Regions from separate parts of the Asanoa ferruginea genome, predicted to be linked through region 2. Evidence: riboswitches for the same ligand, from Rfam matches in the RefSeq annotation. Region 2 holds a riboswitch; each other region holds the start of a gene.
The links. Region 2 has a riboswitch for cobalamin ahead of DFJ67_RS27235 (ribonucleoside-diphosphate reductase subunit alpha). Riboswitches for the same ligand answer to the same signal wherever they lie in the genome.

Region 1: it holds a riboswitch for cobalamin, as region 2 does, so the genes downstream of both, DFJ67_RS21175 (VWA domain-containing protein) here and DFJ67_RS27235 (ribonucleoside-diphosphate reductase subunit alpha) in region 2, are expected to answer to the same signal.
Region 3: it holds a riboswitch for cobalamin, as region 2 does, so the genes downstream of both, DFJ67_RS08685 (ABC transporter substrate-binding protein) here and DFJ67_RS27235 (ribonucleoside-diphosphate reductase subunit alpha) in region 2, are expected to answer to the same signal.

What each region holds. Positions count from the first base shown of each region.
Region 1 is NZ_QUMQ01000001.1:4,496,750-4,507,054, reverse strand. Features, by position in the region: gene cobF (precorrin-6A synthase (deacetylating)) at 1-562, shown strand, start outside; gene DFJ67_RS21185 (cobalt-precorrin-6A reductase) at 559-1,311, shown strand; gene cobN (cobaltochelatase subunit CobN) at 1,308-4,871, shown strand; cobalamin riboswitch at 4,965-5,135, shown strand; gene DFJ67_RS21175 (VWA domain-containing protein) at 5,195-7,258, shown strand; gene cobO (cob(I)yrinic acid a,c-diamide adenosyltransferase) at 7,263-7,877, shown strand; gene DFJ67_RS21170 (cobyrinic acid a,c-diamide synthase CobB) at 7,871-9,205, shown strand; gene cobI (precorrin-2 C(20)-methyltransferase) at 9,196-9,909, shown strand; gene cobM (precorrin-4 C(11)-methyltransferase) at 9,906-10,305, shown strand, end outside.
Region 2 is NZ_QUMQ01000001.1:5,809,486-5,819,790, forward strand. Features, by position in the region: gene meaB (methylmalonyl Co-A mutase-associated GTPase MeaB) at 1-986, shown strand, start outside; gene DFJ67_RS27230 (short-chain fatty acyl-CoA regulator family protein) at 999-2,384, opposite strand; cobalamin riboswitch at 2,540-2,751, shown strand; gene DFJ67_RS27235 (ribonucleoside-diphosphate reductase subunit alpha) at 2,868-5,237, shown strand; gene DFJ67_RS27240 (ribonucleotide-diphosphate reductase subunit beta) at 5,255-6,232, shown strand; gene DFJ67_RS27245 (EAL domain-containing protein) at 6,229-7,470, opposite strand; gene DFJ67_RS27250 (AraC family transcriptional regulator) at 7,550-8,404, opposite strand; gene DFJ67_RS27255 (phytanoyl-CoA dioxygenase family protein) at 8,537-9,346, shown strand; gene DFJ67_RS27260 (hypothetical protein) at 9,343-9,702, opposite strand; gene DFJ67_RS27265 (NAD(P)/FAD-dependent oxidoreductase) at 9,756-10,305, shown strand, end outside.
Region 3 is NZ_QUMQ01000001.1:1,782,019-1,792,323, reverse strand. Features, by position in the region: gene DFJ67_RS08700 (hypothetical protein) at 37-618, opposite strand; gene DFJ67_RS08695 (ABC transporter ATP-binding protein) at 702-1,484, opposite strand; gene DFJ67_RS08690 (FecCD family ABC transporter permease) at 1,481-2,530, opposite strand; gene DFJ67_RS08685 (ABC transporter substrate-binding protein) at 2,527-3,468, opposite strand; cobalamin riboswitch at 3,548-3,698, opposite strand; gene DFJ67_RS08680 (M14 family metallopeptidase) at 3,767-5,641, opposite strand; gene DFJ67_RS08675 (C39 family peptidase) at 5,817-7,166, shown strand; gene DFJ67_RS08670 (HelD family protein) at 7,210-9,267, opposite strand; gene DFJ67_RS08665 (helix-turn-helix domain-containing protein) at 9,467-10,045, shown strand; gene DFJ67_RS08660 (MFS transporter) at 10,093-10,305, shown strand, end outside.

The DNA.
Region 1 (10,305 bases), 1.3 Mb from region 2:
CGTCAGCGACCCGGAGCGCGACCGCACCGCTCGCGCCTACCCCAATGCCGTCGACCAGTGGCGCAGGCAACGGGGCGAAGCATTCCGCGATCTGATCCGCGACGAACTCCGCGAGAACCAGATCGGCGGCTTCCTGGTCTGGGGCGACCCGGCGCTCTTCGACAGCACGATCGGCTCGCTGGAAGAGATCGACGGCGTCGACTTCAGCTACGCCGTCATACCCGGCATCAGCAGTGTCAGCGCGCTCGCCGCTCGGCACCGGATCGGGCTCAACCGCGTCGGCCGGGCCGTCCAGATCACCACCGGCCGCCGGCTCGCCGCGCACGGCATCCCGGACGGCGTCGACGACCTGGTCGTCATGCTCGACGCCCGAAACGCCTACCAGCAGATCGACGACGACGTCGACATCTACTGGGGCGCCTACCTGGGCACACCCGACGAGATCCTGGTGAGGGGCAAACTCACCGACACCAAAGACGACATCGACGGTGTACGCGCCGCAGCCCGCACCCGCAAAGGCTGGATCATGGACACCTACCTGCTCCGCCGCCGAGACCAGTGACGACGACCGTCCTGATCCTCGGCGGCACCACCGAAGCCCGCGAACTCGCCGCGCTCCTGGCAACGGATGCGGACCTGCGGGTGGTCACCTCCTACGCCGGCCGCACCAGCGAGCCGCGGCAACCGGCCGGCGAGACCAGGACGGGCGGCTTCGGCGGCGCCGACGGCCTCCAGGACTGGCTGGCCCGGAACGCACCCGCGATCCTGGTCGACGCGACCCACCCCTTCGCCGAGACGGTCAGCGCGCACGCGGCCGCGGCACACGGCGTACCCCGGCTGCGTCTTGTTCGTCCAGGATGGACGGCGCAACCCGGCGACCGGTGGAACCGGGTGCCCAACCTGGCGACGGCCGCCGCCGTGCTGCCCACCCACGGTGCCCGCGCGTTCATCACCACCGGCCGCCAGCGGCTTGCGACATTCCTCACCAACCCCGCCTGCGCGGCGCTCCCCCTGCTGCTCGTCCGCTGCGTCGAGCCACCAGCCGAAGACCTGCCGGCCAACGTGGAGCTGCTGGTGGATCGTGGCCCGTTCACCCTCGACCACGAGCGTGAGCTGCTGGAACGGCACGCGATCGACGTCGTCGTCGCCAAGGACAGCGGCGGCGACGCCACCCGCGCCAAGCTCGACGCCGCCCGCGAGCGCGGCGTCCCGGTCATCCTGGTCAACCGTCCGTGGACGGTCGCGCTGCCCACCGTCGACACACCCGCCGCTGCCGCCGAGCGGGTGCGCGAACTACTGTCCGGGGCGTGACCCCGACGTTCCTGTTGCTCTCGACCGCCGACACCGACTTGCTGGCCGCGAGCGCCACCAGCGCCGACGCGACCTGGCGGGTCGCCAACCCGGCCCGGCTGACCACCGACGACCTGCCCGACCTGCTCGACGGCGTGGCCGGTGTGGTGTTGCGGCTGCTGGGCGGCCGGCGCACCTGGCCCGAGGGCGTCGACGCGGTGGTCGCGGCCGGCATTCCGGTCGTCGCGGTCGGTGGCGAGGCGGTGCCGGACGCCGAGCTCACCGCCCTCTCGACGGTGCCGGCCGGCGTGGTCGCCGACGCGCAGCGCTATCTCGTCGCGGGCGGGCCGGACAACCTGCGTGAGCTGCACCGGTTCCTCGCCGACACGCTGCTGATGGCCGGCGAGGGCTTCGCGGCACCGGTCGAGTTCCCGTCCTTCGGCCGGCACGGTGCCGCAGCGGACAAGACCGGGCCGACGATCGGCATCGTCTTCTACCGGGCACACGCGCTGGCCGGCAACACCGAGTTCGTCGACACCCTCGCGGACGCGGTGGCAAACGCCGGCGGCACGCCGATGCCGGTCTACGCCGCCTCCCTGCGCTCCGCCGAGACCGGCCTCTACGAGCTGCTCGAGGGCTGCGACGCGCTGATCGTGACGGTCCTCGCGGCCGGCGGCACGACCGCGGCCGACGCGTCCGCGGGTGGCGCCGACGACGCCTGGTCGGTCGAGGCACTGGCCGGGCTCGACGTACCCGTGCTGCAAGGTTTGTGTCTGACCACCTCGCGGGCGGCCTGGCACGACTCGAACGCGGCGCTGACCCCGATGGACGCCGCGATGCAGGTGGCCATCCCCGAGTTCGACGGCCGCCTGATCACGGTGCCGTTCTCGTTCAAGGAGCCCGGCCCCGACGGTGTCCCGGTCTACCGCGCCGACCCCGAGCGGGCCGCCCGGGTCGCCGGCATCGCCGTCGCGCACGCCCGCCTCCGCGCGCTACCCAACGCTGAGAAGCGCGTGGCCATCGTCCTGTCGTCCTACCCGACCAAGCACTCCCGGGTCGGCAACGCGGTCGGCCTCGACACCCCCGCGTCGGCGGTGGCGCTGCTGGCCGATCTGAAAGACGCCGGCTACGACGTGGGCGACGTGCCCACCGACGGTGACACCCTGATCCACACGCTGATCGCGGCCGGCGGCCACGACGTCGAGTGGTTGACCGAGGAGCAACTCGCGGCCGCGCCGATCCGGGTGCCCGGGGCCGACTACGCCGAGTGGTTCGCCGCGACCGCGCCATCGCTCCGCGACGAGATGACCCGGCACTGGGGCCCGGCGCCGGGCGAGCTCTACGTCGACAACGGCGACATCGTGCTGGCCGGCCTGCGCTACGGCAACGTCACGCTGATGATCCAGCCGCCGCGCGGTTTCGGCGAGAACCCGATCGCGATCTACCACGACTCCGACCTCCCGCCGTCGCACCACTACCTGGCCGCCTACCGCTGGCTGGCGTCCAACGTGGACGCCGTCATCCACCTCGGCAAGCACGGCACGCTGGAGTGGCTGCCCGGCAAGGGGCTCGGCCTGTCGAAGGAGTGCGCGCCCGACGCCGTGCTCGGCGACCTGCCGCTGATCTACCCGTTCGTGGTCAACGACCCGGGCGAGGGCACCCAGGCCAAGCGGCGCGGCCACGCCACGATCGTCGACCACCTGGTGCCGCCGATGGCCCGCGCCGACACCTACGGCGACATGGCCCGCCTCGAACAACTCCTCGACGAGTACGCCACCGTCGCCGCCCTCGACCCCGACAAGGTGCCGACGCTGCGGGCGCAGATCTGGACCCTGATCCGCGCCGCCGAGTTGCACCACGACCTGCACGTGCAGGACCAGCCCGGCGAAGACGACTTCGACGACTTCGTGCTGCACGTCGACGGCTACCTGTGTGAGATCAAGGACTCGCTGATCCGCGACGGCCTGCACATCCTGGGCGCGGCGCCGGCCGGCGAGGCGCGGATCAACATGGTGCTGGCGATCCTGCGCGCCCGCCAGGTCTGGGGTGGCCGCCGCGGCGCGCTGCCGGGCCTGCGCGAGGCGCTCGGCGCCCACCTCGGTCTCGACGACACCGCCCTGGAGAGCGATGAGCTCGAAGAGGTCGCGCGCCGCCTGGTGGTCGCCATGGAGACCGCGGACTGGGCTCCAACGGCGGCCACCACTGTGGCGACCGAGATCCTGGGAGCCGCGCCCGCCGGCGTGGTCGACGTGCTCCGCTTCGCCGCGACCGAGGTGGTGCCCCGGCTGGAGGCGACCACCGACGAGATCACGGCGGTCAAGCACGCCCTGGACGGCGGCTACGTCGCCGCCGGACCGTCCGGCTCGCCCACCCGCGGCCTGGTCAACGTGCTGCCGACCGGCCGCAACTTCTACTCCGTCGACCCGAAGGCGATCCCCTCCCGCAACGCCTGGGACGTCGGCCGCGCGCTGGCCGACTCGCTGCTGGCCCGGCACCGCGAGGACACCGGCACCTGGCCGGCCCTGGTCGGGCTGACCGTGTGGGGCACCAGCGCGATGCGTACCCAGGGCGACGACATCGCCGAAGTGCTAGCGCTGATCGGTTGCCGGCCGGTCTGGGACGACGCGTCCCGGCGGGTCACCGGTTTCGAGATCGTGCCCCTGGCCGAACTCGGCCGGCCCCGGATCGATGTCACGGTGCGCATCTCGGGCTTCTTCCGCGACGCGTTCCCGCACGTGATCGCGCTGCTCGACGACGCGGTCGCGGCGGTCGCCGCCCTCGACGAACGCGACGAGGACAACTTCGTGCGCGCGCACGCGCTGGCCGACCAGGCCGAGCACGGCGACTGGCGACGGGCGACCACCAGGATCTTCGGTTCCAAGCCGGGCGCGTACGGTGCCGGCCTGTTGCCCTTGATCGACGCCCGCAACTGGCGTGACGATCGCGACCTGGCCGAGGTCTACGCGGTCTGGGGTGGCTACGCCTACGGGCGCGGGCTGGACGGCCGGGCGGCGCGCGGCGACCTCGAGACCGTCTACCGGCGGATGGCGGTCGCGGCCAAGAACGTCGACACCCGCGAGCACGACATCGCCGACTCCGACGACTACTTCCAGTACCACGGCGGCATGGTCGCGATGGTGCGCTCCCTGCGCGGCACCGACCCGGCGGCCTACATCGGCGACTCGCACCGCCCCGATGACGTGCGCACGCGCTCACTGGCGGAAGAGACCAAGCGGGTGTTCCGGGCACGCGTCGTCAACCCGCGCTGGATCGAGGCGATGCGCCGGCACGGCTACAAGGGCGCGTTCGAACTCGCGGCGACGGTCGACTACCTCTTCGGGTACGACGCCACCGCCGGCGTCGTCGACGACTGGATGTATGAGAAGCTCGCCGCCGCCTACGTGCTCGACCCGTCGGTGCGCGAGTTCCTCGACAAGTCCAACCCCTGGGCCCTGCGCGGGATCACCGAGCGGTTGCTGGAGGCCGCCGAGCGCGGCCTGTGGGCATCGCCGGAGCCGGAGACCATCGAAGCGCTGCGTGCGGAATACCTTCGAACTGAAGGGGATCTCGAAGGGAATTAGGTGTTGATCTCGCCGTCCGAAGGACCAGGCGTCGCGGGGGGGGCGGAGCGGGGGCGTGATTCCCCTCCCTTTGACGCGGGCCTGCTGCGTGGGTCAGCATGTTGGGCGAGCGGTGCGGAGGAACCCGGTGCGATTCCGGGGCGGTCCCGCCACTGTCACCGGGGAGCGATCCCTCACCTGATGGTCACGGCCCGAGAGGGTTGGAAGGCCGAGGGGAGCGTCGATCCGGGAGCCAGGACACTCGGCTGCTCGCCGTCGAACCATCGCGGGCGTGGACACCCGCGGAAGGGACTGAGCGCCATGTTGTCGTGCCGGCACACCGGATGAGCACCGCCTACCCGTTCTCCGCCGTCGTCGGCCTGGCCGACCTGCGCCAGGCCCTGCTGCTCAACGCCGTCGCACCGGTGATCGGCGGCGTGCTGGTGCGCGGCGAGAAGGGCACTGCCAAATCGACGATGGTACGCGCCCTCGCCGCACTGCTGCCCGACATCGCAGTGGTCGCCGGCTGCCGGTTCGCCTGCGACCCTGCCGCACCGGACCCTGGTTGTCCCGACGGCCCGCACCCGGCCGGTGATCCGCTGGTGCGCCGTTCCCGGCTGGTCGAGTTGCCGGTCGGCGCCACCGAGGACCGGGTCGTCGGCACACTCGACGTGCAGCGGTTCCTGACCGAGGGCACCAAGGCCTACGAGCCGGGCCTGCTGGCCGCCGCGCACCGCGGCGCGCTCTACGTCGACGAGGTCAACCTGCTCCCCGACCACCTGGTCGACCTGCTGCTCGACTCGGCCGCGATGGGCCGCGCGTTCGTCGAGCGCGACGGCGTCTCGCTCCGACACGCCGCCCGCTTCCTGCTCGTGGGCACGATGAATCCGGAGGAGGGCGAGCCGCGACCGCAACTCGTCGACCGGTTCGGGCTGGTCGTCGAGGTCGGCGCACCCACCGAGCCCGGCGACCGGGCCGAGGTGGTCCGTCGCCGGCTGGCCTACGAGGCCGATCCCGAAGGTTTCGCGGCCCGCTTCGCCGAGGCCGACGCCGACACCGCCGAACGGATCGTCGCGGCCCGGGCCCGGCTGCCCAAGGTCACGCTGCCCGACCCAGCGCTGGACCGGATCGCCCGGATCTGCCTGGCCTACGGGGTCGACGGGCTGCGGGCCGACATCGTCATCGCCCGCACGGCCGTGGCGCTGGCCGCCTGGCGCGACCGGTCGGTCGTCACCGACCGAGAGGTCGACGACGCGGCCCGGCTGGCCCTGCCGCACCGGCGCCGGCGCGACCCGTTCGACCCGCCGGGCGCCGACCAGCAGGCCCTCGACGACGCGCTGGCCCAGGCCGGCGAGTCTGAAGCGCCCGACGGTCCCGGACCCGAGCCGGACGATCCAGGCCCGAACGACGGCGGCGCACGGCCGGACGGCCCGCAGCCGGACGACCGTGGACCAAGCGAAGGCGGTCCTGGACCGGATGACCCGCGGCCTGACGCCGGCGGACCGGGCAGTGGCGGCGCCGCCGCGCCCGACGCCGAGGACCGGCCGGGCGGCGCCCCTGCCACTGCGCCGCCGGCCACGCCCGCCCCAATCGGTGCCACCTACAGGACCCGCACGCTGACCGCCCGATCCCGGGGCCGGTATGGCCACAGTGGACGACGCTCACCCGCCTACGCGGCCCGGGGCCGGGTCGCCGGTTCACGGGCGCCGCGCGGCCGGATCGGCGCCCTGCACCTGCCGGACACCGTGCTAGCCGCCGCCCGCGACCACCTCGTCGAGCGGATCGGGGCCGTGCACCTGCCGGACACCGCGCCGGCCCGCGTCCGCGACCGCCGCGGCCGCCGGATCGTGATCCGGCAGCAGCACCTCCGCGAGGCCGTCCACATCGGACGTGAGGCCAACCTGGTGCTGTTCGTGGTCGACGCGTCGGGTTCGATGGCGGCCCGGCAGCGGATGGCGACCGTCAAGCGGGCGGTGCTGTCGTTGCTCCGCGACGCCTACCAGCGCCGTGACACGGTTGGCATGATCACGTTCCGGGACCGCGACGCGACGACCGTACTGCGGCCCACCGCCAGCCACGAGGTCGGCGTGCGCCGGCTGGCCGATCTGCGCACCGGCGGGCGTACCCCGCTCGCCGCCGGGCTGACCGCCGCCGCGCGCACGCTGGCCGGCGAGCGCCGCCGTGACCCGCTGCGCCGGCCGCTGCTGGTCGTCGTCACCGACGGCCGGTTCACCCGCGGCCCCGATCCGCGCACGGTCGCGCCGGCGCTGGCCGGTGTGCCGAGCGTCGTGGTCGACTGCGAGAGCGGCCCGGTCCGGCTCGGGATGGCACGCACGCTGGCCGGCGCGCTGGACGCCGAATACCTGCCGCTGGCGGCGCTGTCCGCCCGCGCGCTGAAGGCGGTGTGACGACATGCCACAGGGCAAGGTGGAAAGCGTTCCCGACGACGGCCTGACCACCCGCGAGCGGCGGCGGCAGCCACTGCTGGCGGTGCACACCGGCACCGGCAAGGGCAAGTCGACGGCGGCGTTCGGGATGGCGCTGCGGGCCTGGAACGCGGGCTGGCCGATCGTCGTCTTCCAGTTCGTGAAGAGTCCGAAGTGGCGGGTCGGCGAAGAGACGGCGCTGACCGCGCTGGGCGCGCACCACGCGGCCACCGGCGTGGGCGCACCGGTCACCTGGCACAAGATGGGCGAGGGCTGGTCGTGGCTGGCCCGGCCGGGCGACGAGCGCGACCACGCGGCCGAGGCCGCCGAGGGCTGGGCGCAGGTCAAGCGCGACCTGGCCGCCGAGCGTTACCGGTTCTATGTGCTCGACGAGTTCACGTACCCGATGAAATGGGGTTGGGTCGACGTCGACGAGGTGGTGGCGACGCTCGGCGCGCGGCCCGGCAACCAGCACGTGCTCGTCACCGGGCGCGACGCGGCGCCCGCGCTGATCGAGGCGGCCGACCTGGTCACCGAGATGACCAAGGTCAAGCACCCGATGGACGCCGGCCGCAAGGGACAGCAGGGCATCGAGTGGTAGCCACGCCGCGGATCGTGGTGGCGGCGCCGGGCTCCGGCCACGGCAAGACCACCGTCGCCGGCGGGCTGATGGCGGCGTTCACGGCGCGCGGACAAGCCGTGGCCGGCTTCAAGGTCGGCCCGGATTACATCGACCCCGGCTATCACGCGCTGGCCAGCGGCCGGCCCGCGCGCAACCTCGACCCGGTCATGGTCGGCACCGAGCGGATCGCACCGCTGTTCGCGCACGGTGCCGCCGGGGCCGACCTCGCCATCGTCGAGGGCGTGATGGGGCTGTTCGACGGCCGGGCGCACGCCGGTGAGCATGGCTCGACCGCGCAGGTCGCGAAGCTGCTGTCGGCGCCGGTGCTGCTGGTGGTCGACGGTTCCGCGGTCGGTCGCTCGGTCGCCGCGCTGGTGCACGGTTTCCGCGGCTTCGACCCGACGCTGCGGCTGGCCGGGGTGATCCTCAACAAGGTCGGCTCCGACCGGCACGAGGCGATCCTGCGCGAGGCGCTGGAGGAGACCGGCACGCCCGTGCTCGGCGTGCTGCGCCGCAGCGACGCGGTGGCCGCGCCGTCCCGGCATCTTGGCCTGGTGCCCGTCGTGGAACGCCGCGCCGAGGCGACTTCGGCGATGTCCGCGCTGGCTTCGCTGATCGTGTCCAGTGTGGACCTCGACGCCGTCGCGGCGGCCGCCGCTTCCGCGCCGCCTCTCGTGGTCGAGCCGTGGTCGCCGCCAACAGTCGAGGTGGCGCGGCGGCCGGTGGTCGCGGTCGCCGGTGGTCCGGCGTTCAGTTTCGGCTATACGGAGACGATTGAGCTGCTGACGGCGGCCGGCGCGGATGTCGTCACCGTTGACCCGCTGCACGACGAGGCCCTGCCGCCCGGTGCCGCGGCGCTGGTGGTCGGCGGCGGTTTCCCCGAGGTGTATGCGGCCGAGCTCTCAGCCAACCGGTTGCTGCGGACGGCGGTGGCGGGCCTGGCGGCGGCCGGTGCCCCGATCGTGGCCGAGTGCGCCGGCCTGCTCTGGCTGGCCCAGACGCTCGACGGCGCGCCGATGTGCGGCGTGCTGCCCGCCGACGCGGAGATGACGGGCAAGCTCACCCTCGGCTACCGCGACGCGGTGGCGATCTCACCGAGTTGGCTGGCGCCGGTCGGCACCCGGGTCACCGGGCACGAGTTCCACCGGACGGCGACCACCCCCGGTTTCGGCGCGGCGCCGGCGTGGGCCTGGCGCGAGCGGCCGGCCGAAGGCTTCGTGGCGGGCAACGTGCACGCCTCCTATCTGCACCTGCACTGGGCGGGGACGCCCGAGATCGCGGAACGGCTGGTGGCGGCATGCGCCTGATCGGAGTCGGTGTCGGGCCCGGTGATCCGGAGCTGATGACCCTCAAGGGGGTACGCGCCCTGGCCACCGCCGGCCGGGTGTTCGTGCCGGTCCTGGACCCCGCCGATCTCGGGCGGGCGGAGGCGACCGTGCGGGCACACGCCGCACACGACCGGATCGAGCGGCTGGTGTTCGCGCTCAACGAGCGGGAGGACGCCGGGCGGCGGGAGCGCTACTGGGACGCGGCCGGCCGCCGGGTCGCCGACTGGTTGCGGGAGACCGGCGGCACGGCCGCGTTCGCGACGATCGGCGACCCCAACGTGTACGCCACCTTCGGCTACCTGGCTTCGACCGTGCGCGCCCTGGTGCCGTCGGTCGAGGTTTCCACCATCCCGGGGATCACCGCGATGCAGGCGCTGGCCGCGGCGGCCGGACGACCGCTGGTCGAGGGCGGCGAGGAACTCGTGCTGCTCCCGATGGCCCGCGGCGACCTGGCTCCGCTGCACGAGGCGCTGGCGCGCGACGCCACCGTCGTGGTCTACAAGGGCGGCCGGCACATGGCCGCGATCGCCGAGGCGGCGGCCGGGCGGGGCGCCGTGGTCGGCACCCACCTCGGGCTGCCCGACGAGAAGGTGCAGCCGCTCGACGCGGTCGACGGCGCACTGCCATACCTGGCGACGGTGCTCATCCCGGCCGTACGCCATCGACGGGGAGGAAAGCTGTGACCGGTCGGGTGACGTTCGTCGGCGCCGGTCCGGGCGCCGCCGACCTGATGACCCTGCGGGCGGCCCGCCGGCTGGCCGAGGCCGACGTGGTGGTCTGGGCGTCCAGCCTGGTCGCCGCCGAGGTGCTCGACCACGTGCGACCGGGCGCCGAGGTGGTCGACTCGGCGGCCGTCCCGCTGGAGGCAGTCGTCGCCATCTACCACCGCGCCGCCGCCGAGGGCCTGCGCGTGGTCCGCCTGCACTCCGGCGACCCGAGCCTGTGGGGCGCGGTCGCCGAGCAGCTCGACGCCTGCGCCGGGCTCGACCTGACCACCGAGATCGTGCCCGGCGTCTCCGCGTTCGCCGCGGTCGCGGCCGCCGCCGGCCGCGAGCTGACCGTGCCCGAGGTGGCCCAGT
Region 2 (10,305 bases):
ACGTGGAGAAGCTGGCCGCCGGCGTGCGGGCCGGGGCCACCGCATCGGTCGCTCGGGCGATCACCCTGGTCGAGTCGACGCGGCAGGACCATCGGGCTCGCGCCCAGGAGCTGCTGACGCTGCTGATGCCCGACGCCGGTGGCGCGCGGCGGCTCGGTGTCAGCGGCGTGCCCGGCGTCGGGAAGTCCACCTTCATCGACGCGCTCGGTAGCCAGCTCACCGGCGCCGGCCACCGGGTCGCCGTGCTCGCCGTCGACCCCTCGTCGACCCGCAGCGGCGGCAGCATCCTCGGCGACAAGACCCGGATGGCGCGGCTGGCCGTCGACGAGGCCGCGTTCGTCCGCCCGTCGCCGACCGCCGGCACGCTCGGCGGCGTCGCCAACGCCACCCGCGAGGCGATCGTCGTCGTCGAGGCGGCCGGCTATGACGTGGTCATCGTCGAGACGGTCGGCGTCGGCCAGTCCGAGGTCACCGTCGCCGAGATGGTCGACACGTTCCTGTTGCTCACGCTCGCCCGCACCGGCGACCAGCTCCAGGGCATCAAGAAGGGCGTGCTCGAACTCGCCGACGTCATCGCGGTCAACAAGGCCGACGGTCCACATGCGACCGAAGCGGCCAAGGCGGCCCGCGAGCTGTCCTCGGCGCTGCGGCTGCTGAGACAACCCGACGACGCCTGGCAACCGCCCGTGCTCACCTGCAGCGGCCTCGATGGTGACGGCATCGCCGAGCTGTGGGAACAGGTCGGCCGGCACCACGAATGGCTGGCCGCTTCCGGCGACCTCGACCGGCGCCGAGGTGCGCAGCAGGTGGCCTGGATGTGGTCGACGATAAGGGCGCGACTGCTCGACCAACTGCGCCACCACGCCGACGTCGCCACCCTCGCACCCGCCCTGGAAGCCAAGGTCCGCGACGGCGGCCTCACCCCGGCCGCAGCCGCCGACGAGATCCTCGCGGTCTTCACGAAGCCGGGCCACCCTGTCCCATAGCCACCTACCCAGTTACTCCATCGCGTAGGGCGCGAACCGGGACCGGCCCGGATCTGCACGCAGCGACGCTCCGATCGCCGGGAACGCCCGTTGCGGGCACGCCGGGCGTTCGCAGACCTTGCAACCGGGCCCGATCGGTGTTCGGGCGGCGGGGTTGTTGAGGTCGAGACCGTCGGCATAAACCAGCCGCGACGCGTGCCGCAGGTCGCAGCCGAGCCCGATCGCGAAGGCCTGGGTGGGCGAACCGTAGCCGCCGGTGTGCCGGGACACCGTGCGGGCCACCCACAGATATCCCCGCCCGTCCGGCATCTCCGCGAGCTGCGCGCGAATCGTGCCCGGCTCCGCGAACGCGGCGTAGATATTCCACAGTGGACACGAACCGCCCACCTTGGAGAAGTGGAAGTCGGTCGCCGACTGCCGCTTGGAGATGTTGCCCGCACGGTCGACCCGCACGAAGAAGAACGGCACGCCCCGGGCCTGCGGCCGTTGCAGCGTGCTGAGCCGGTGCGCGATGGTCTCGAAACCGACCCGGAACCGCCGCCGCAGCAGGTCGATGTCGTAGCGCAGCTCCTCGGCCGCGTCCCGGAACTGTTGGTAGGGCAGGATCGTCGCGCCGGCGAAATAGCTGGACAGCCCGATCCGGGCCAACTTCCTGGTGTCGTCGTCGACCAAGTCCGCGTCCGCGACGATCCGGTCGATCTCGTCTGCCGCCTCGATGGTGGCCAGGTGGGCCGCGAGCTGGAACGCCCGCTGACCGGGCGACAGCAGGGGCGACAACGACAGCGTCCGGGTCCCCGGGTCGAAGCGGCGCTTGAGCTCGGCGCCGTCCCCCTCCGGCAACTCCTCGACACCGATCCGGTGCCGGTCGGCCAGATAGGCGACCAGCTCGCGCGTGGTCAGGCCGGCCCGGGCGAACAGCGCCTCGGCCGCGGTGTCGAGCAGGTCGAAGTAGTTGCGGTTGGCATAGAACAGATCGCGGACCTCTTCGTACGCCGTCGGTGGTGCGCCAGAAAAGATCTGCCCGGCGATCGACTCGCTGCGCGCCAGTTCGCGACGGTAGCGGCTGTGCAACTCGACGACGAAGCGGGCGACGGCCGGCATCGTGGTGGTCAGCTCGCGCGCCTCGGCGAGAGTGACCGGCTCGCCGGCGCCAGGGTCACCGAAGACGTCGCGCAGTTGCGCCACGAGCCGGTCGGCGGCTTCGGCGGAGAACTCCCGAGGATCGACGCCATACGCCGAAACCAGCCGCAACAGCACCGGGGAGGTCAGCGGCCGCTGATCGGACTCGATCTGGTTGACATAGCTGGCCGAGATACCGAGCGCCCGCGCGAGCGCGGCCTGGGTGAGCGCCCGCTGCTCGCGGAAGCGCCGCAGCCGAACGCCCATCCGCGGTGCCACCGATCGCCCTCCTTCGCAACCAACACACGACCTGACATGGGCCTGTGCGCGTTGTGAAGGCTAGCCGTCGGCGGCGGAGACACGGAAGGTGACGTGACCCACCGCGACACGCCGACACATCATCTGGTGTTGGTGTTTCGCAGTGGCACCCATATATGGTGTCTCTCGCAGCTGGTTCGCCCCGCAAGGGTCGAGGCAACAGGGAACCCGGTGTGAAACCGGGACTGCCCCGCAGCGGTGAGTGGGAACGACCGCCGTCAACGAAGCACTGGGCCCGGGCCTGGGAAGCGACGGTCAGTAGGAAGCGCCGGCAACGCCGCCGGTGACGCCCGCGAGTCCGAAGACCTGCCAGCGCGCCGCACGCCAACCGCGTGTGGCGGTCGAAGGCCGCGTGGGACGGTCGACGCCGAAGGCTGGCCCGGACAGGGCCGGCGGCGTCTCCCTGCGCGTCCGACGACCATCTGGGCGTGAGGAGGGGGACCGATGACGGTCACGCAGGAAAAGACGGCCGTGCCGGAGCAGCGCCGGCACGTGATGCAGGTGCGCAAGCGCAACGGCGATCTGGAAGCGGTCGACGTCAACAAGATCGTCAGAGCCGTCGAGCGCTGGGTGGGCGACCTCGACGAGGTTGACCCGATGCGGGTGGCGACCAAGACGATCAGCGGGCTCTACGACGGTGCCACCACCGCCGAGCTCGACAAGCTGTCGATCCAGACCGCCGCCGAGCTGATCGGCGAGGAGCCGCAGTATTCGCGGCTGGCCGCGCGGTTGCTGGCCGCCTATGTGGACAAAGAGGTGCGCGGCCAGGGTGTCGCGAGCTTCAGCCAGTCGATCCGCTACGCCTTTGACCAGGGGCTGATCGGCGACGAGACCGCCGCGTTCGTCGCCGCCAACGCGCGCAAGCTGGACGACGCCGTCGACCCGGCCGGTGACCAGCGCTTCGAATACTTCGGCCTGCGTACGGTCGCCGACCGCTATCTGCTCCGCCACCCGCAGACCCGCCTCAATGTCGAGACCCCGCAGTATTGGCTGCTGCGCGTCGCGTGTGGCCTGTCCACCACGCCGGCCGAGGCGATCGGGTTCTACCGCCTGATGTCGAGCCTGGCCTACCTGCCCAGCTCGCCGACACTGTTCAACTCGGGCACCCGGCACACCCAGATGTCGTCGTGCTTCCTGGTCGACTCGCCGCGCGACGAGCTCGACTCCATCTACGAGCGCTACCACCAGGTGGCGAAGCTCTCGAAGTTTTCCGGCGGGATCGGCATTTCGTGGAGCAGGGTGCGCGGCCGGGGCGCGCTGATCCGGGGCACCAACGGCAAGTCCAACGGGATCGTGCCGTTCCTGAAGACCCTCGACGCCGGCGTCGCCGCGGTCAACCAGGGCGGCCGGCGCAAGGGCGCCGCGTGCGTCTACCTCGAGCCGTGGCACCCCGACGTCGAGGAGTTCCTGGAGCTGCGCGACAACACCGGTGAGGACTCCCGGCGTACGCACAACCTCAACCTCGCCAACTGGATCCCCGACGAGTTCATGCGCCGCGTCGAGGCCGACGAGGACTGGTCGCTGATCGACCCATCCGACGCGCCGGAGCTGCCCGACCTGTTCGGCGAGGCGTTCGACGACGCCTACCGGGCCGCCGAGAAGAAGGCCGTCAAGACGGTCAAGGCCCGCGACCTCTACGGCCGGATGATGCGCACGCTCGCGCAGACCGGCAACGGCTGGATCACCTTCAAGGACCGGTCGAACGAGCTGTCCAATCAGACCGGCGCGCCGGGCAACAGCATCCACCTGTCCAACCTGTGCACCGAGATCCTCGAGGTCAACTCCGACGAGGAGACCGCGGTCTGCAACCTCGGCTCGATCAACGTGGGCGCCCACCTCGACGCCGATGGGATCGACTGGGAGCGGCTGCGCGCCACGGTCCGCACCGCGGTGGTGTTCCTCGACCGGGTCATCGACATCAACTACTACCCGTCGGCGCAGGCGGCGGCGTCGAACCCGCGCTGGCGTCCGGTCGGCCTCGGGCTGATGGGCCTGCAGGACGTGTTCTTCGCGCGGCGGCTGCCGTTCGACTCCGACGCGGCCAAGGAGCTGTCGACCCGGATCCAGGAGGAGATCCTGCTGACCGCGCTGGAGACCTCCGCCGGCCTGGCCGAGGAGTTCGGCGCGCACCCGGCCTTCGCGGAGACCCGCGCGGCGCAGGGCGACCTGCACCCGGACCTGTGGGGCGCGACGCCCACCCAGACCGAGCGGTGGGCGGCCTTGAAAACGCGGATCGCGGCGAACGGCTTGCGCAACTCGCTGCTGGTCGCGATCGCGCCGACGGCCACCATCGCGTCGATCGCCGGCTGCTACGAGTGCATCGAGCCGCAGGTGTCCAACCTCTTCAAGCGCGAGACCATTTCCGGCGAGTTCATGCAGATCAACACCTATCTGGTACGTGAACTGAAGGCGCTCGGCCTGTGGACCGCACCGATCCGCGAGCGGATCAAGCGCGCCGAAGGCTCGGTGCAGGACATCGCCGAACTGCCGGCCGACGTCCGCGACCTGTTCCGCACCGCGTGGGAGTTGCCGCAGCGGGCGCTGATCGACCTGGCCGCCGCCCGGGCGCCCTTCATCGACCAGTCGCAGTCGCTCAACCTGTTCCTGAGCGCGCCGACCATCGGCAAGCTCTCCTCGATGTATCTCTACGCCTGGAAAGCCGGGCTGAAGACCACCTATTACCTCCGGTCGCGCCCCGCGACCCGGATTCAGCAGGCCACCGTGGCGATCACGACGCTGCCGACCGTCGTCACCGATGCCGAGGCGTTGGCCTGCTCCCTGGAAAACCCCGAAAGCTGCGAGGCCTGCCAGTGACTCTGCTCGACCCCGGTATGGATCTGACCCTGCGACCCATGCGCTACCCGGCGTTCTTCGACCGCTTCAGGGACGCCATCAAGAACACCTGGACGGTTGAAGAGGTCGACCTGCACACCGACCTCGCCGACCTGGCCAAGCTGTCACCGGCCGAGCGGCACCTGGTCTCGCGGCTGGTCGCCTTCTTCGCGACCGGTGACACGATCGTGGCCAACAACCTGGTGCTCAACCTCTACCAGCACGTCAACTCGCCCGAAGGGCGGCTCTACCTGTCGCGGCAGCTCTTCGAAGAAGCCGTACACGTGCAGTTTTATCTCAATCTGCTGGACACCTATGTGCCCGACGAGCAGGAGCGGTTCGAAGCGTTCGCCGCGGTGGAGAACATTCCGTCGATCCGGCGCAAGGCGGAGTTCTGTTTCCAGTGGATCGACTCGGTCTTCGCGTTGCGCGAGCTGAAGACCCGCGACGACCGCCGGGCGTTCCTGCTCAACCTGATCTGCTTCGCCGCCTGCATCGAGGGGCTGTTCTTCTACGGCGCTTTCGCGTACGTGTATTTCCTGCGCTCACGCGGGTTGCTGCACGGGCTGGCGTCGGGCACCAACTGGGTGTTCCGCGACGAGTCGATGCACATGGCGTTCGCGTTCGACGTGGTCGACGTCGTGCGCGCCGAGGAGCCGGACCTCTTCGACGACGAGATGGCCGCGTCGGTGCGGCGGATGCTGGCCGAGGCGGTCGACTGCGAGGCGCAGTTCGCCGAGGATCTGCTGGGCGGGGGAGTGCCCGGCCTGTCCGCCACCGACATGCGCACCTATCTCGAGCACGTGGCCGACCGGCGGCTGGCCCAGCTCGGCCTGCCCGAGCTCTACGGCGCGAAGAATCCGTTCGACTTCATGGCGTTGCAGGACGTGCAGGAGCTGTCGAACTTCTTCGAGCGCAAGGTTTCGGCCTATCAGGTCGGGGTGACCGGCTCGGTCACCTTCGACGACGATTTCTAGTCGATCGGTTCGTTCTTGACCCTGCTGACGAGTGGGAGCGTGGCTTCGACGACGCGGTCCCACTCGTGGCAGGTGCCGGCGTCGAAGGTGGCGTCGCCGGTCGGGTGCCGGCGCTGCCGGGCGAAGACGCCGCTGCCGTAGTGGGTGCCGACCAGCAGGGTGGTCCGCTCCTCGCGCAGCGGGTCGTCGGCGGCGAGCGGGATGCCGCGCACCCGGCCGCCGGGGCTGAACGGCACGCCGTGGCCGATCAGGAAGACCTCGATGCCGCGGCTGGTCAGGAACGCGTAGGTGATCGGGCTGTCGGGGGCCAGGAAGCGCAGGTCGCCGATGTTGACGACCAGAATCGCCGGCCCAGTGGCGCGCGCCGCCTGTTCCTCGATGCCGGCCAACATCGCTTGGAGTTGGCTCGCGCTGGTCCGGTCCACCGGTTCGATCAGCGCGAGCACGTCGTAGGGCGTCGCCCGGGCGACCGGCCGCGGGCCCACCCGGGCGAGCGGCTGGTCCGACGGGCGGATGTCGCGCGGCAGCGGTCCCGGCCGGCCGAACAGCCAACCCTGCGCGTACGTCGCGCCGAGCGAGCGCGCCACGTCGACGTGCTCGGGTCGCTCGACGCCCTCGGCCACGATCTGCGCACCGCGCCGGCGCGCGTCGTCGAGGACGGCGTTGACCACGTGCGAGTCGGGTGAGGTGCTCTGGATGATCGACCGGTCCAGCTTGATCACGTCGGGGTTGATCAGCGGCATCGCGGCCAGGCTGGCCGGGTCGACGCCGATGTCGTCGAGCGCGATCCGGGCGGTCTTGCGGCGGGCGTCGCCCACGGCGTCGAGCAACCCGGCGGGCCGGCGGGTGACGGCCTTCTCGGTGATCTCTATGACGACGTTGTTGTCGGCCATCAGCTCGGCGTACGCCGGAGCGACTCCGTCGGTTTCGTTGGTGAGGGTGTCCGGGTTGAGGTTGACGAACAGCGCCAGCCCGGGCATCGCCGCTTCGCGGAACGCCTCGGTCGCCGCCGTCGCGCACAGCTCGTCGAACTCGGCCGACCGGCCCGCTTCGGCGGCGGCCTCGAACAGCGCGGCCGGGGTGCGCAGCCGACCCTCGGGCCCGCGGGCGAACGCCTCGTAACCGACCGGTCGCTGGTCGACGAGGGAGACCACCGGCTGAAACTCCGGCTCGATCAGGTGCTCCCGCATGATGTCGTCGAACTCTTCGTCGGGTGGCAGCTCAACCTCGAAGCCCATACCTTCGAGCCTGCTCGGCACGGTCGCCGGATAGCCACCGAATCGACCGAACCGAATCCTCTGATATCGCGATCAAACGCTAAGGAGGCGACATTTCGGTCGGGGCTCGCCGGAAATGCCGGCGATACTCGCGCGGGCTCATGCCGGTCTGGGCGCGGAACCGGCGGTTGAAGTGGGACAGGTTGGGATAGCCGCTGGCGACCGCGATCGCGCTGACCGCCGCGTCCGACTCGAGCAGCCGCCGCGCCGCCTCGGCCAACCGCACGTCGTTGACGTAGTCGGTGAACGTGCGGCCGACCTGCCGCCGGAAGAACCGGCTGAACGCGTCGGGCGTCATCGCGACCAACTCGGCGGCCCGGCCGACCGAGACCTCGTCGGCGTAGTCGCGGCGGATCATCCCGATCACCCGGTCGAGCCGGCCCCGGGCGGTGGCGTCGACCCCGGTCACCAGCGACCGGGTCGCGAGGGTCTCGGCGGGCTGCTCGGCCAGCGACACCAGGATGTCGAGCAGCGCGAGGGTGCGCCGGGCGGGTCGCAGGCCGGCGATCGCCACCATCGCGCCGGCCGCGGCCTCGGCGCCCGCGCCGCTGAAAGCCAGCCCGTGCCGTGCGGCGGCGAGCATCCGGGCCGTGCCGTGGAACTCGGGGCGCTCGAAGAACGCGTCGTGCTGGAACTGGAGGGTCACCGCCTCGTGCCAGCCGGCCGCCGCCGACTCCCAGGTGTGCGGCGTGTCGCCGCCGACCAGCACGAGGTCGCCCGGGCCGTAGTCGGCGACCCGGTCACCCACATACCGGCGGCCTTCGCCGGCCACGATCAGGGTGAGCTCGTACTCCGGGTGGTAGTGCCAGTCGAAGCCGAAGCGGGGCTCCGCGCGGACGCCGAGGTGCCACGACTGTGTCGGCGACGACGGGATCCGTTCCAGGGACGGACGCATACGCTGCCGGCCGCCTTTCTCTGCGATGCGACCTGGGTCGGTCGGCAGAGTACCGGCACCGGCCGCCCCAGTCGTGGCGCGGCGCAGCCCGCGACGCCGACACTGGTCGGCAACCGCTGATGGGAGGCTTCGATGACCACCGCCGCCACCGAACTCGACCGGCCCTACGCCGTGGCCCCGTCCGACGTCGAGCGCTACGCCGCCGACGGCTACGTCAAGCTGCGCGGCGTCCTCGACGCCGGTGTGGTCGCGCGCTACGAGCCGGAGATTACCGAGCAGGTCATCCGGCTCAACACCCAGCATCTGCCACAGTCCGAACGCGACACCTACAGCCGGGCCTTCCTCCAGGTGACCAACCTGTGGCAGCAGAGCGAGAAGGTGCGCGAGTTCGTCTTCTCCCGCCGGCTCGCCGGGATCGCCGCCCAGTTGCTCGGTGTGCCGTCGGTGCGGCTCTACCACGACCAGGCGCTCTACAAGGAGGCCGGCGGCGGGTTCACGCCCTGGCACGTCGACCAGCACTACTGGCCGCTGTCCACCGACCGCACGATCACCGTCTGGGTGCCGTTGCAGGACACCCCGGCCGAACTCGGCCCGCTGACGTTCGCCGCGGGCAGCCACCGGTCTGGCTACGGCCGCGAGTTGGAGATCAGCGACGAGTCGGAGGCCCGGCTCGACGAGTTCGTGACGTCGTCGGGCTTCCTGGTCGACGACGCGCCGTTCGCCGTCGGTGACGTCAGCTTCCACTCCGGCTGGACCATCCACCGCGCGCCGGCCAACGGCAGCGAAACGCCGCGCCGGGTGATGACCGTCATCTACATGGACGCCGCGATCGAGATCGCCCAGCCGATCAACCGCTACCAGGAGGCCGACCTGGCGTCGTGGCTCGGCAGTCGCCCGGTCGGCGGTGTCGCCGACGGTCCGCTCAACCCGGTGCTCTTCTAGCGGAGCCAGCGGCGGGCCGCGTCGGCGCAGTCGTCCGGGCTGCTGTTGAACGCGATCGCCGCGTCCGGCTGGTGTTGCCGCACCAGGTTGACGACCCGCTCGAACAGCGGCAGCAACGGCTCGTGGTCGCGGATGCCACCCCCGATCACCACGCAGGCGTACGTCCGGCCGGTCAAGGCGGCCGCGATCGCACCCTCGGCCGTGTCGTCGGGTGTCACCAGGCAGTAGTCGGCCTCGATGCCCTGCTCGTCGAACCGCGTCCGGCCCCGGGCGATGGCCGCCTGCACCGGGGCCGGGTCCCAGCCGTCGATAGTGGCCGGATCGAGGCCGATCACCAGTACCCGTTGCTCTGTCACAAATGCGAACGTACGCCCTCGACACCGGCGGACGAACACACCATCATGATCGGGTGGCGGATCATGCGTACGACGTCATCGTGGTTGGCGCGCGCTGTGCGGGCTCGCCGCTCGCGCTGTTGCTGGCCCGCCAGGGCCACCGGGTGCTGTTGGTCGACCGGGCGACGTTCCCCAGCGACACGGTGTCCACCCACGTCATCCACCCGCCGGGCGCGGCCGCCCTGGCCCGCTGGGGGTTGCTCGACCAGGTGGTGGCCACCGGCTGCCCGCCGGTCGGCCGCTACTCGTTCGACTTCGGCCCGATCGCGCTGGCCGGTGCGCCGGGCAGCGCCGAGTCGCCCTACGCCTACGCACCGCGCCGCACCCTGCTCGACAAGATCCTGGTCGACGCGGCCGCGGCCGCCGGCGCCGAGGTCCGCGAAGGCTTCACCGTCGAAGAGGTGCTGGTCGCCGACGGCCGGGTGACCGGGATCCGCGGGCGCGACGACAGCGGAGCCGCCGTCGAAGAGCGGGCCCGCGTGGTGGTCGGCGCCGACGGTCGCAACTCGGTGGTCGCCAAGACGGTGCAGCCGGCCGTCTACGAGGAGCAGGCGCCGCTGACGG
Region 3 (10,305 bases), 4.0 Mb from region 2:
AACTTACTCTCGATCAGCGCCCGTGGATATATACCGTTACCTCCACGCCCGGTCGGCCAGGCCGCTGAGCCGGGCCAGCGCTTTGCCCCGCGATCCGAGCGCGCAGAGGCTGCCGAGGAGCAGGTTCTTGTCGCGGTCAGCGGGTTGCAGGTCGCCCAGGATCCGCTTGGAGCCGTCGGCGCCGGAGCCCCGGGTCCAGCCGTTGTTGTCGAAGAAGTGGATCCGCTCGATGGCCTCTTTGAGGGCCGCACTGCGGGTGTCGGCGGTGACCTCGCCGGTCGTCAGGTTGACGGCCCGGGTCTGCATCGCCCACCCGAGCAGCGGGGTCGCCTCCGACTCGATCGCGGCGAAGACGCCGTGCCGAAGCGAGGTGTGTACGTCGTCGTAGTCGGGCAGGAAGGCGAGCACGGCGTGTTCGCGTCCGGGGTTGGGACCGGTGGTGAACTGGCCCCGGAGCGCGAACACGATGCTGTCACCCAGGCCGCCGCGCAGGACGGGCTGGAGGGCGTGGGTGCCGGCCTGTTGGATCACCCACGCGGCCGCCATTTCGGCGGCGTCGTGCAGAGGGGTGTGGTCGTCGATAGGCACCCATGCGGTGCGGTGCGGAAAAACGCTCACAGACTCAGACGGTAACCACGAAACCGGTCGAACTTCATGAATAACCACTAACCATCTTGGACAATTTCGGCTGACCGGATGGACTACCTCGGTGCGACCCGGACGGGAACCACGAGGGGGCCGTCCTCGCCGTCGATGACCTTGACCCGGGCCTTGTAGAAGCGCGACAGGATCTCCTCGGTCAGCACCTCGCGCGCGGTGCCGGCGGCGACCACCGCACCGTCGGCGAGCAACACCAGGCGGTCGGCGTAACCGCCGGCGATCGACAGGTCGTGCATCGTGGCCAGCACGGTCAGCCCCTGGTCGCGGCGCAGCGTGTCGACCAACTCCAGCACCTCCTGCTGGTGGCCGATGTCGAGGGCGCTGGTCGGCTCGTCGAGCAGCAGCAGCGACGGCTCCTGCGCGAGCGCCCGGGCCAGGAACACCCGCTGCCGCTCGCCGCCGGAGAGGGTGTCGAGTTCGCGGTCGCCGAAACCGGCGAGGTCGAGGCGGTCGAGCAGCGCGGTCACGGCGGCGAGGTCGGCGGCCGACTCGCGGCCGAGCAACGAGACGAAGGGGGTACGCCCGAGCAGCACGTAGTCGAACACCGACATTCCGGGCGGGACCACCGGCGTCTGCGCGACGGTGGCCACCATGCGGGCCCGGGTGCGGCGGCGCAGCCGCTCGAGCGGGGTACCCATGAGGGAGACCGCGCCGCCCGTGGGTAGCAGGCCGCCGATCGCGCGCAGCAGCGTCGACTTGCCGGCGCCGTTGGGCCCGATCACCGCCACCCACGAACCGGCCTCGACGGTGAGGTCGACGCCGCGCAGGATGGCCGCCTTACCGAGCGTGACGTGCAGGTCCCGCACCTCGATCGCCGGTGTCATGTGATCACCCGTTTCGCGGTGCGCAGCACCAGCACGAAGAACGGGCCGCCGACGAACGCGGTGACCACACCGATCGGGATCTCGGCCGGCGCCGCGAATGTGCGGCCGGCCAGGTCGGCCAGGGCCAGGAAAGCGGCGCCGAATAGCATCGACAGCGGCAGGATGGCCCGGTAGCTGGTGCCGGTGAGCATCCGCACGATGTGCGGCACGACGATGCCGACGAAACCGATCAGGCCCGACACCGAGACCGCGGCCGCGGTGCCCAGCGAGGCGGCGGCGATCAGGATGTAGCGCGACCGTTGCGGGTGCAGGCCCAGGCCGCTCGCCTCGTCGTCGCCGACCGACAGCACGTCGAGTTCGCGCCGCAGGGCGAGCACCACGACGGTGGTGACGATGGCGTAGGGCAGCAGCAACCGCACCTCGTGCCAGCCGTTGGTGGCCAGCCGCCCGAGCAACCACGAGTAGATCGCCCGGATGTCGTCGGCGTTGCGCTGCATCAGATAGGTCTGCCCGGCGGCCAGGAACGCCGACACCGCGACGCCGGCCAGGATCAGCGACGCGGGCGTCCGGTCGCGCCCGGCCACCCCGAGCAGATAGGTCAGCGCGACCGCGATGAGCGCACCACCAAACGCCGCCAGGGGTACGCTCGGCGGCAGCGCGCCAATGTCCATATCGGAGCCGCGCAGCGCCACGACCGCGGTGACCGCGAGCCCGGCACCGGCCGCCGCGCCCAGCAGGTAGGGATCGGCCAGCGGGTTGCGGAACGCGCCCTGATAGCAACCGCCGGCCAGGGCCAGCATCGCGCCGGCGAGCAGCCCGAGCACCACCCGCGGCAGCCTTAGCTGCAACAGGATCGCGGCGTCGCGCTCCGACAGACCACTGTGGATGTTGACGCCCGGGATCAGGTCGACCAGCTCGGCGGCGACCCCGCCGGGCGGCAGCGAGACCGGGCCGAACGCGAGCCCGGCGATGGCCGCGACCACCACGGCGACGACGCCGCAGAGCAGCCACGGCCACCGTACGCCAGGAAGTCTCCGGGTTTTCAGGCCGGCACCTTCGACACCGCGTCGACGATCTGGCGGAGCAGGTCGACGGTGCGCGGACCCCAGCGGGAGGCGATGTCGTCGTTGAGCCCGACGATTTGCCCCGACTTAACGGCCGTGATGCCCGACCAGCCGGGCCGCGCCTTGACGCTGTCGGCGTTCTGCTGGCAGCACACCGTGTCGGCCAGGAAGATCAGGTCGGGGTCGGCCTTGACCAGTGACTCGGCCGAGAGCTGCGGGTAGCCGCCCTTGCTGCCGTCGGCGTCGGCCGGGTCGGCGATGTTCTCGAGGCCGAGCTGCGCGAACAGCGAGCCGACGAAGGTCTTCGAGGTCAGCGAGTAGAGCTCGGGGCCGAGCTCGTAGTAGTAGGTCAGCTTCGTGCTGCGCTGCGGCACGTCCTTGACCAACTTGTCCACGTCGGTCCGCATCTGCTTCGCGAGATCCTCGGCGGCCGGCCGGTTGCCGGTGAGCGCCCCGATGTCGGTGATCTGCCGATACGTGTCGTCGAGCGTCTTGCCGGCCGGCGCGACGTACACCGGAATCTTGAGTTGGCGCAGTTGCGCGACGACGTTGTTCATGTCGTTGGACAGCACCACCAGGTCGGGCGACTTCCCGGCGATCGCCTCGGCGTTGGGCTGGAACGCCGACAGGTCGCTCTTCGGCGCGTTGGCCGGGAAGTTCGACTGGTCGTCGACCGCGACCACCTGCGGGCCGGCGCCGATCGCGAAGAGCACCTCGGTCGCGGTCGGCGACAGCGCGACGATCTTCGTGGGCTTGGTGGCGACGGTGAGATCACCGACGGTGACCGGGAAGTCGGGGGTGGCGCTGACGTTGGTGTCCGGCGGGGTGCCGCCGTTCTCGGTGCTGCCACCGTCGCCGCAGCCGGCGAGGAGCAGGGCCGCGCCAAGGGCGGCGGCGACGATTCGGGCCTGATATCGCATGGGGTGCCTCCTGTCGGTCGAGGTCTGGTGCTTCGCCGACAGGGGTTGCGCCCGCCCGCGAGGCGCCCTTCCTCGAGAGCGCTGGTTCGCGACCTGGGCAGGCGACCTGGCTCGTCCCCGTCTCGTCGCGGGGCATCGCAGTTGCGGGACAGCGCCGGAGTCACACCGGCTTCGCTGCGGTCGGTCGCGAGCACGGTAACCCACTGGTCACCATGGTCGGGAGGGCGATCGATCGGCCGTTAGCTACGACACCGGCGCCCCGCGGTTGCCCACGGGACGCCGGTGCCCTGCGAAAACGTCAGCTCTGGGTGATCAGGACGTCGTCGACGCCCGCCTCGACCAGGCTGGCGGTCGACGCGTCGGCCGCCTCGATCAGGATCCGCACCGACTGGCCGGCATACGCCGACAGGTTGGCGCTGGCCGTCGCCCACGCGCCGTTGCGGTTGGTGGCCGCACCGGCCTGGCTGAACACGGCCGTCGTGCCGCCGTTGTGCACGACGCTGACCCGGAAGAAGTCAGCCGACGACGCGTTGGTGCCGTGCGCGAGATACCACGACAGGCTCAGCGTCAGCGTTCCGCTGGCGGGGAGGGTGATCGGCCCCGAGCGGATGCTGGTCGTGCCGCCGTCGACGTCGAAGTCGCCCGCTGCGGTGCCGGCCGACGCGCCGGTGACCAGGTCGTTGGTGCCGCTGACGGTGGTGCCGAGTTGCTTGGTGCCGCTCGACGTGGTCGCGGCCGGGTCGCCGCGGACCCACTGGCCGCTGGTGGCGGTGTCGGTGGCCGACGGGTTGGTGGTCCAGCCGTTGGCCGCCTCGAAGGTGTCGGAGTAGACCGTCGTGCCGCCGCCTCCGCCACCGCAGTACTGCGCCTGCTTGTTGATCGCCCGGTAGGGGCAGTCCGCGTACTCGGAGAGCAGCAGGACCGCTTCCCGGTTGCGGCTGGTCTGCGCCGGGATCACCTCGTCGGGCGGGTAGAAGCCGCCGCCGCTGGCCGAACCGGGATACATCTCGAAGGTGTAGGCCCAGATCTTGTGGGTCGCCCACAGCCAGTCGAGGCTGTCACCGTCGGTGATGTAGAGGTCCGACGACTGCTCCGGCGTGTAGCCGTTGGTCGCCGCCATCTGCTGACCGATGGTGGCGAACGTGTTGTAGTCGTCGGTGGTCATGCCGGTCGCCGTGTTGGCGGTGGTGTAGCCGTAGGGCCAGAGCACGAGCTGTGAGTAGGTGTGGAAGTCGATGTTGGCCTTGATCTGCTGCTGGCCACCGACCACCCGGCTGTTGACGAAGTCGCGCAGGGCCCGGGTCTCCGGCGCGCTGAACGCCGACGGGCCGCGGTAGGTCTCCGAGCTGGTGGTCCCGGACGAGCCGCCGCAGCAACCGAAGTTGTAGCCCCAGTTGCGGTTGAGGTCGGTGCCCACATTGGACGAACCGGCGTTCGGCTGCCGGTTCTTCCGCCAGCTCCGGTAGGACCCGGTGGCGATGTCGTACTCGCTGCCGTCGGGGTTGACCGTCGGGACGACCCAGATCTCCCGGCTGTTGACCAGGTTGGTGATCCGGGAGTCGGTGCCGTAGTTGTCGGTGAAGAGGTTGAGCACGTAGATCGCCATCTCGACGGTCAGGTGCTCGCGGGCGTGCTGCTGCGCGTTGAACAGGATCTCCGGCTCGGCCTCGTCGGTGTTGACGTTGTCGGAGATCTTCACGGCCATCAGGTCGCGGCCTTCGTACGAGCTACCGATCGACAGCTTGCGCGCGATCGTCGGGTGGTCGGCGACGACCTGGTTGACCACGGCGGTCAGTTCCGCGTAGTCGTGGTAGGCCGAGTCGGCGGGCGGGAACGCCTGCGCCGTCGGCCCGCCGCTGACCGCGGGCGGCGCCGCCGCCTTCTCCAGGGTGAAGCCGAGCCGTTGGATGGCGCTGGCTTCGGCTCCAGTGGCGGTGACGTTGAGGACGCCGTGCTCGACGTAGTCGATCGAGGCACCGGTGCCGGCGACCGCGTTGCGGTCGGCGAGGGTCTTCGGGCCGAGCACGCGGTATTCGGCCGAGGCCGGTGCCGCTGCGTCGCCACCGGGCGGCGGTTTGGCCGCGACCGGGTTGGCCGAGGCGACGAGCAGGCCGACGACCGCGGTGCCGACCAGAGCGGCCAGGGTGCGTCGTCGACCCAGACGGATGGCCATGCATGACCTCCAGGGGGTTGGTGGAGGAACGTTGGACGAACCTCACCACCCGACCCATGGTCATATCAATATGGGTCTTTGTGCTGGCCCATGCCAACGGGATCATCCCGCCGGCAATGAACTTCAGCGAAACGAACTCTGGTGAAACTTCCTTTCGGCAGCGATAGTGACAGCCATGAACGCATCAGCGCGGGCGGCCGTCGCGGTTTTCGGCGCGGTTGCCTTGATTGCCGGGTTCTCGGCACCGGCCGGAGCCGCCACCTCGACGCCCGTCCATGACGAGCAGATCACCTACCAGGGCTGGTCGACCTATCGCGACTGGCGCACCGGCACGCACCAGGGCACCCTGGCGCTGCCGGGCATTCCGGGCGTTCCCGGCCTACAGGGCGGCGTGACCATCCTGCGTCCACAGGGGACCACCGACTACACCGATCCGCACACCGGGGTGACCCGGAGCTGGAACTACGCGACGTGGACCTCGCCGAAACGCGACGTCGGCTTCGACGCGAGCGAGCTGGTCGCGTCATGGAACGCCGAGACACCGCGCGGCACCTGGATCCAGATCGAGATGCAGGGCACCTATAACACCGGAAACCTGACGCCTTGGTACGTGATGGGCCGCTGGGCCTCCGGTGACGAGGACATCCGCCGCACGTCGGTCAACCGGCAGGGCGACCCGTACTCGACGATCTGGACCGACACGTTCTCCATCGACGACGTAGCCAACGGCGTGATGCTGAGCGGCTACCAGCTCCGGCTGACCCTCTACCGGGCGCCGGGCCAGCTCGCGTCGCCGCGGGTCTGGGCGCTCGGCGCGATGTCGTCCTACGTGCCCGACCGGTTCACCGTGCCGGCCAGCGCCGGGCACATCGCCTGGGGCAAGGAACTGAAGGTACCGGCCTATTCCCAGAACATCCACGAGGGCCATTACCCGGAGTACGACGGTGGCGGCGAGGCCTGGTGCTCGCCCACCTCGACCGAAATGGTCGTCGAATACTGGGGCAAGAAGCCGTCGGCGGCCGACACGGCGTGGGTCGACCCGACCTACCCCGACCCGTCGGTCAACCACGCCGCCCGGATGACCTACGACTACGCCTACGACGGCGCCGGCAACTGGCCGTTCAACACGGCCTACGCGGCGTCCTACCCTGGCCTCGAAGCGAAGGTCACCCGGCTGCACTCGCTCGACGAGGCGGAGCGCTTCATCGCCGCCGGCATCCCGGTGGTCACCTCGCAGTCGTTCCTGGCCAGCGAACTCGACGGCGCCAACTACGGCACCTCGGGCCACCTGTTCGTCATCGTCGGCTTCACCAAAGACGGCGACGTCATCATCAACGACCCGGCCTCGTCCTCCAACGACGTGGTCCGCAACGTCTACAAGCGCAGCCAGTTCGAGCAGGTCTGGCTGCGCACGAAGCGCATCAACGCGACCGGCGGCGTCTCCGGCGGCAGCGGCGGCATCGCCTATTTGATCAAGCCGTGGTGGAAGCCCTGGCCGAAGGTGGCCGGCTCGACCAACTGGTAGTTCTCGCACGTCAAGGGGAGGGTCGCCGGCCGGCGGCCCTCCCTCAGCTCGTCAGGGGTGCCGGGAGCGGGAGCGTGTGCAGCACGGCCAGGCGGCTGACGGCCCGGGTCAGCACCACGTAGAGGCGGTGCAGGCCGCGCGGTTCGGCGGCGACGATCGCGGCCGGTTCGACGACCACCACGTGGTCGTACTCCAGACCCTTGACGACCGAAGCCGGCACGACCGTGACCCGCTCCGCGGACTCGACGTCGTCAGCGGTCGCGCTCTGGATGCCGGCGGCGGCCAGGGCTGCGCGGATGCTTTCGACGGCCGTGTCGGCGGCGATCACGCCGACCGAGCCGTCGTGCGCCAGCGCGGCCCGCACCTGCGCCACCGTCGCGGCGTCGAGGTCGGTGACCTCGTCGATGGTCAGCCAGCCGTCGTTACGCAGCGAGCGGGCCGGCGGCACGTCGACCGCCAGCGCCGGGAGCAGCCGGTTGGCGAACGCGACCACTGCGGCCGGCACCCGGAAGCCGATCGTCAGCGGCACCACCGCGGCGTCGGGCTTGCCCAGGTGGCGCAGGGTCTCCCGCCAGTCGACGGCGGCCCACGGCGCGGTGCCCTGCGCGAGGTCGCCGAGCAGCGTGATCGAGCCGTGTTCGCTGCGCCGGGCGATCGCGCGGGCCTGCATCGCCGACAGGTCCTGGGCCTCGTCGACGACCACGTGGCCGAAGCTGGCCGCGCGCTCGATCAGGCCGGCGGCCTCGTCGAGCAGCACCAGGTCGGCGGCCGTCCACTTGGCCGACTTGAGCGACCTCGGCTGGGTCGACCAGCGGATCAGCTCGCGCTCGTCGTCGGTCAGCACGCCGGCCGGCGGCTCGGTGAGGATCTCGGCGACCAGCGCCTCCGGGGTCAGCGCCGGCCAGACGCTGTCGAGGAACTCGGTGACCGGCTTGGCCTTGCCCATCCGGCGCAGCCAGGCGTCGCCCGGCGAGTCACCCCGGCGCGCCTCGGACTGGCGTTGCAGCAGGCTGACCACCCGGGCCCGGACCCGTTCGCGGGCGGTGGCGTAGGGGAGGTGCTCCTGGCGTACGTCGTCGATGATCCGGCGCAGCACCTCGACGCCGATCCGCCACCGGTAGGAGCCGTCGGGCACGGTCATCGGCTCCTCGGGGGCACCGATGTGCGCGTTGAGGGCGGCGGCGAGCACGGTCGCCATCCGGGCGTCGTGCTTGATCACCGCGACGGCCGGGTCTTCCTGGGCCCGGACCGGGGCGCGGGCGATCAGGTCGTCGACCGTCGCCTGCTCGACCTCGATCTCGCCCAGGGCCGGCAGCACCGCGGAGATGTAGGACAGGAACGCCCGGTTGGGCCCGACCACCAGCACGCCGGACCGGCGCAGCCGCTCGCGGTGCAGGTAGAGCAGGAAGGCGGCACGGTGCAGGCCGACGGCGGTCTTGCCGGTGCCGGGCGCGCCCTGCACGCAGATCGAGGTCTCGAGGTCGGCCCGGACGAGCTCGTCCTGCTCGGGCTGGATGGTGGCGACGATGTCGCGCATCGGCCCGACGCGCGGCCGCTCGATCTCGGCGGTCAGGATCCGGCTGGCGGTCCCGAGCTCCTCACCGCGGTCGAGATGCTCGTCTTCGAAGCTGGTCAGCAGCCCGCCGTTGAACCCGAACCGGCGGCGGACGGCGATGCCCTGGGGGTCGCGGGCGCTGGCCCGGTAGAAGGCCCGGGACACCGGCGCCCGCCAGTCGAGCACCATCGGCTCGCCCACGTCATCGGTCACGTGCCGGCGCCCGACGTGATAGCGGTGCCCGGCGTGGTCTTCGGCCTCTGCTGACCGGCCGAAGTCGAGCCGCCCGAAGAACAGCGGGGTGTCGGGGTCGTCGGCGAGCTCGGCGACGCGGCGAGCGAGCGTACGCCCGAGGGTCTCGGCGGTGTAGGAGTCACCGGCGACGTTGCCGCCGGCGCTGAACAGGGACTCGGCCCGCTCCCGCATCCGGCCCAGGGCGGCGCGCGAGGCGGTCAGGTGGGTGCGCTCGGCGCCGAGGTCGGTTTCCAGATCGGTGGCGGGCTCGGTGGCATCGGTGTTGACGACATGATCGGCGGGCAGGGTCATCCGAGGAAACCTTCCGGAGTGTGGCTCGGGAGACCTGGGCCGCCCGGAACTCCGAGGGGCGAAAACCCCACCCGGTGCCGGCAGTGCCCGGTAACCACGCATCAGCGCGGCGGCGCTCCAGGTTACGCCCGGTTCGTCCACACCTCCACTGAATATCGGCCGGTGCCAGCGCCCGACCCCCTGGTGGGACGATGAGGGAATGGCGGAGGTCGGGCAGGAGCCGCGGCGGATCACGGATCCGAAGATGATGCGGGCGTTGGCGCATCCGGCGCGGCTGGCGATTCTCGAGCATCTCAATACGACCGGGGAGGCGACGACCGCGACCGAGTTCGCGGAGATTGTCGGGTTGTCGCCGAGTGCGACCAGTTATCACCTGCGCGAGTTGGCCAAGGCCGGCATGATCCAGGAGGCGCCGAGCCGCGGTGACGGGCGCGAGCGGGTCTGGCAGAGTCCGGCCGCCTCGTGGGGCCTCGACATGGAGGCCGACGCCGACCCGGAGACCCGGGCCGCCGAAGAGGCGTTGCTGGCCACCTACCTCGATCGCGACCAGGCGCGGCTGCGCGCCTACCTGGCCCGGGCGCGGGAAGAGCCCCCCGAATGGAACGACGCCGCCGGGCTGACCACGTCGACGATCTACGTCACGCCCGATGAGCTGAAGGCCTTCTTCGAAGCGGTACGCGCCCAGATCGAGCCGCTGATGCAGAGAAACCGCAAGGACGCTCCGCCCGAAGGAGCGCGCACGGTTCGCGTCCACTTTGCCGCTTTCCCCGACGACTGACGGGACCTGGGCTTGCGCGCCCAGATGTGAAGGATTATTTTCGAAGCATGTCCTTCGCATCTGGCGCCCCTTCGCGCTGGAGTGACGTCTACGTCACCTCCGGAGCGCGCGCACTCTCCATGGCCGGCGACGCCCTCGCGGCCACCACGCTCGCGCTCGCCCTGCAAGACCGGGGTGCCGGCGGGCTCGCCGTCTCCGGGCTCTGGATCGCCGCGACCCTCCCGCTGGTCGTGCTCGTGCCGCTCACCGGGCGGCTGGTC